One region of the Edaphobacter flagellatus genome, then DNA from elsewhere that is predicted to be linked to it. Evidence: predicted binding sites of a transcription regulator. Region 1 holds the regulator's gene; the other holds the start of a gene.
The links. Region 1 encodes LexA, which represses DNA repair genes until DNA is damaged. Its sites were predicted from a motif close to CANTTCGCTTTTTATTCGC; they were not measured.
Positions count from the first base shown of each region.

Region 2: the regulator LexA is predicted to act here: its motif matches at 1,382-1,400, upstream of dinB (DNA polymerase IV).

Region 1 is NZ_CP073697.1:4,175,837-4,178,207, reverse strand. It holds gene KFE13_RS17440 (response regulator transcription factor) at 1-658, opposite strand, end outside; gene lexA (transcriptional repressor LexA) at 894-1,496, shown strand; gene KFE13_RS17430 (efflux RND transporter periplasmic adaptor subunit) at 1,703-2,371, shown strand, end outside.
Region 2 is NZ_CP073697.1:3,835,823-3,838,193, reverse strand. It holds gene KFE13_RS16030 (6-pyruvoyl-tetrahydropterin synthase-related protein) at 1-353, shown strand, start outside; gene KFE13_RS16025 (polyprenyl synthetase family protein) at 371-1,309, shown strand; gene dinB (DNA polymerase IV) at 1,414-2,371, shown strand, end outside.

The DNA of each region.
Region 1 (2,371 bases):
GCACCGTCTCAATCACCGAGTGTCCATCCGCATCCTCGGCAACCGACACCGCACCCAGCTTTCTGCGCAGGTAGTTCACATACACGTCCACCACGTTCGTGCCCGCATCCGGGGACATCTGCCACACCTCTCGCAGCAGCTCCGCACGGCTGACACAACGCCCCGGACGCCGCATCAGGTACTCCAGCAGGCTGAACTCCTTGACCGTCAGCTCCACATGCTGGCCACCGTGCAGCACACGCCGCTCCATGCGATTCAGTTCCACCCCCGCCTGACGCAGCACTGGATCGGCAAAGCGTTCCTTCCTGCGCAGCAGCGCCCGGCAACGCGCCGTCAGCTCATGAAAGCTGAAAGGCTTCAGCAGACAATCGTCCGCACCCAGGTTCAGGCACCGGACTCTCTCCTCCACCATGCTCCGCCCCGTCAGCACCAGCACAGCCGTACCGTCGAGTTCACCGCGCAGCTCCTCCAGCACCTCCACACCGTCTTTTTTAGGAAGACTTAGATCCAACACCATCAGGTCCGGCCTGTCCTGCCGTGCCCGCTCCAGTGCGGCCTCTCCGTCTTCAACCCGTGTCACCTCGTGTCCCTCAAGCTTCAGTCCTTTCTCAAGAAACACACCCAAAGCAGCATCATCTTCAACAATCAAAACCTGCATCGCATCTCCTCGGTTCAGCAGAACACCGCCAGGCTCGCAGATCTCTTTGGACCGGTACGACCAACCCCGCGGCGTCCTCTTACCTTGTGCGATTGCTCCTTTGCAATCAAGAGTCCTGTGAATCTTTTTGCGACACATGTTTTCAAAACGGGAATGACGCACCCTGCTTGAGCCCTCCTTTTCGTGGAATCAACTTAGCTATTGCAATTCGCTTTTTATTCGCTACAATTCCCGCATGGCTATCACACGGCGGCAAAAAGAGGTCATCGACTTTCTCTCCAGCTTCACGCAAAAGAACGGCTACTCGCCTTCGTACGAAGAGATCGCCAGCGGCCTCGGCCTCAGCTCGCTCGCCACCGTGCATAAACACATCACCAACCTGCAGAACAAAGGCCTGCTGCAACGTGCGCATAATCGCAGTCGCTCCATCGACGTCCTCCCCGCTCGCCCCAAACGTGGCGGAGAGCGCCTTCCCCTGCTCGGACGCATCGCCGCAGGCAAGCCCGTTGAGGCAATCGAAACCGCTGAAAGCATCTCGCTCGGCGACATCATCGGCAACCGCGAGGTCTTCGCCCTCGAAGTCCGTGGCGACTCCATGCGCGACGAGCACATCGTCTCCGGAGACTACGTCCTGGTCGAACGCACCCGCACCGCTCGCGAAGGCGAAATCATCGTCGCGCTCGTTGACGGCTCCGACGCCACCCTCAAGCGCTTCTACCGCGAGGGCAGCATGATCCGCCTCCAGCCCTCCAACACGGAGATGGCACCCATCTTCGCCCCTGCCGACAGCGTCAGCATTCAGGGCAAGGTCCTCGGCGTCCTGCGTAAATACGCCTGACACCTTCCGGTAATCCGCCATCAGAGGGTATTCAGATTAAAATTCCCTCAGCTATAAATAAAGACGGATAAGCGGTTTCACGTCCCTCTCCCTTTGCCTGCCGATCCGTCTAAAGATCGGTTCATCCCGAAACTTTCATGGAACCGGGTCGCACCCTCCTGCGTACCCTACCTCCGAAGCGGTATTTAAATATTTGGAGCTCGACCTTGGCCACACAGCGAAAGCAAAAGCGCAAACTCTGGATCTGGGGCGGCCTTATCGCCCTCGTCGTCGCCGTCGTTCTGGGGGTCGCCGTAGCGGCGCGCGGCAACAATGCCAAGATCGAACCCTCGCAGCTTGCCAAGGTGGAAAAAGGCGACATCGCCCGCTCCGTCGTGGCCACCGGCAAGGTCCAGCCCATCACCAAGGTCGAGGTTAAATCCAAGGCCTCCGGCATCGTCACCAAGCTTTATACCGACATCAATGCTCACGTGAAGCAGGGTCAGCTCCTCGCTCAGCTCGACCAGGTCGAAATTCTCGCGCAGGTCAACGCGCAGAAGGCCCAGCTCGCCGCTGCCGAGTCCAACGCTCGCGCCGCCCAGGCTGCTATCCAGTACGACAAGGTCAACGCCGAAGCGCCCGACCTGCCCATGTTCAAGAACACCTACGATCGCGCACTCTCCATGTCCAGGGACGGAGTCGTCTCCCAGCAGGCCCTTGACGACGCGCAGCAGAAATATCTTGCCGCTGCCAACACCCGCGACAAGGCCGTCGCCCAGATCACTGTCGACACCTCCAAGCTCCATCAGGCACAGGCGCAGGTCCAGCAGGCCGAAGCCTCCCTCAAGCAGCTGGAAGAGCAGCTCAGCTACACCACCATCACCTCGCCCATGGAT
Region 2 (2,371 bases), 340 kb from region 1:
CGGGCGCCTTGGCCCCAAAAGATGCAGCTCCAGCGCCAGCGCCGCAGCACATCGATCTCACCCTGACCACACCGCAGATTCTCATCCTCAACCTTCGCGATTATCCTGCATGGCGCATCACCCGCAACGGCTCCGTGATCGCCACGCATCTCCATCGCAGCGACGGACTCATCGCCTTCCATCTCCCCGCCGGCGCATCCCACATCGACGTCGCATGGATGACGCTGCCCGATCAGTCCATCGGCTACACCGTCAGCGCGCTCGCCGCGATCCTGCTGCTGATACTCTCCCTTCGCAGCCGCAAGCACTTCATCACAACGCCGATCAGCCAGCCTGCTACCCCGCACCGCTGATTTATCATCAAATACAGATGAAAGTTTCAGTACAGGATCTGCTCCACTCCGGCGTCCAGCTCACCGACGCGGCCCTTGAACGTCTTCTGCCTTCGCCCGACACGCAGCCGCACTCCATCCATCGCGCCATGCGCCATTCCATGTTCGCGGGAGGCAAGCGTCTCCGTCCCATCCTTGCGATGGAAGCCGCACGCATGACCTCCGGCACAGACGAGATCCCCTCTGGAGCCGTCGAGCTCGGTGCCGCGATCGAGATGATCCACACCTACTCGCTCATCCACGACGATCTGCCTGCACTCGACAACGACGATCTCCGCCGCGGCAAGCCTACCTGCCACGTTGTCTTCGGCGAAGCCATCGCCATCCTCGCAGGCGACGCACTGCAGACCCTCGCCTTCCAGACCATCGCACAGCTTCCCACGCCTCCTCCGACCACTGTCTCCATCCTGCGCGAAGTCTCCCTCGCCATCGGCACCGGCGTCGGCACCCATAGTCCATTGCCTCCCGGCATGATCGGCGGCCAGGTCGTTGACATCGAATCCGAAGGCAAGCAGCCAACCGCCGAACTCGTCGAAGCTATACACCGCGCCAAGACCGGAGCCCTCATCACCACCAGCATCGTCTCCGGCGGCATCCTCGGCCTCGCCCATACCGACCACGAGTTCCACGCCGACACCATCGGCCGTCTCCGCATCTTCGGTGAAAAAGCAGGCCTCGCCTTCCAGATCGTCGACGACGTCCTCGACATGACGCAAAGCTCCGAAGAGCTCGGCAAGACCGCCGGCAAGGACACCGCCAGCATCAAGGCCACCTGGCCCGCCGTCTTCGGCATCGACCAATCCATCAAGGACGCCGAAGAGCTCATCGCCGACGCCTTCGCCGCCCTCGAGCCCTTCGGCCACGCCGCCGACCCGCTTAAGGCCCTCGCCAGCTACCTCGTCGAACGCAAGCACTAGCTCTTGAGGTGTCATTCCGAGCACAGCGAGGAATCCCCACATTTTTCCCGTAGCGCCACAACTCCAGCCATCCTCTTCGCCGCTTCTTCGCTTACAATCACCTCATGGCGCCCAGCCTGCTCGAGCCGCCACAGCCCGCGCTGCGCAAGATCGTCCACGTCGACATGGACGCCTTCTACGCCTCCGTCGAGCAGCGCGACGCCCCCGAACTCCGCGGCCGACCCGTCGTCGTCGCCTGGAAAGGCAAGCGCTCCGTCGTCTGCGCCGCCTCCTACGAGGCCCGTCAATTCGGCGTCCGCTCCGCCATGCCCGCCGTCACCGCAGAACGCCTCTGCCCGCACGCCATCTTCGTCCCGCCCGACTTCACCCGCTACAAAGCCGTCTCCCGCGCCGTCCGGGAAATCTTTCAGCGCCACACCGATCTCATTGAACCCCTCTCGCTCGACGAGGCCTACCTCGACGTCACCATCAACAAGACCGGCCTCCCCACCGCGACGAAAGTCGCCATCGCCATCCGCCAGCAAATCCGCGACGAGCTCCACCTCAGCGCCTCCGCCGGAGTCGCCCCCAACAAATTCCTCGCCAAGATCGCCTCCGACTGGCGCAAGCCCAACGGCCTCTTCGTCATTCAACCCGGCGACCTCGCCACCTTCCTCCCGCCGCTCCCCGTCGGCCGCATCCCCGGCGTAGGCAAAGTCACCGAGGCACGCATGAAACAACTCGGCATCCACACCGTCGGCGACCTCCAGACCTTCGACCTCGCCTCACTCGAGCTTCACTTCGGCCGCTACGGCTCACGCCTCTACTCGCTCGCCCGCGGCATCGACCACTCCCCCGTCACCCCCGACCGCCCCACCAAATCCATCTCCGCCGAAGACACCTTCGAGACCGACATCCCTCTCTCGCAAACCGACGACCTCATCCGCCGCCTCGCCGAAAAAGTCTGGAACGCCTCTCGCCGCGAAACCCGCATCGCCCGCACCGTCGTCCTCAAGCTCAAGACACGCGAGTTCAACATCCACACTCGCAGTCACACGCCACCCAGATCACCCGCCTCACTCG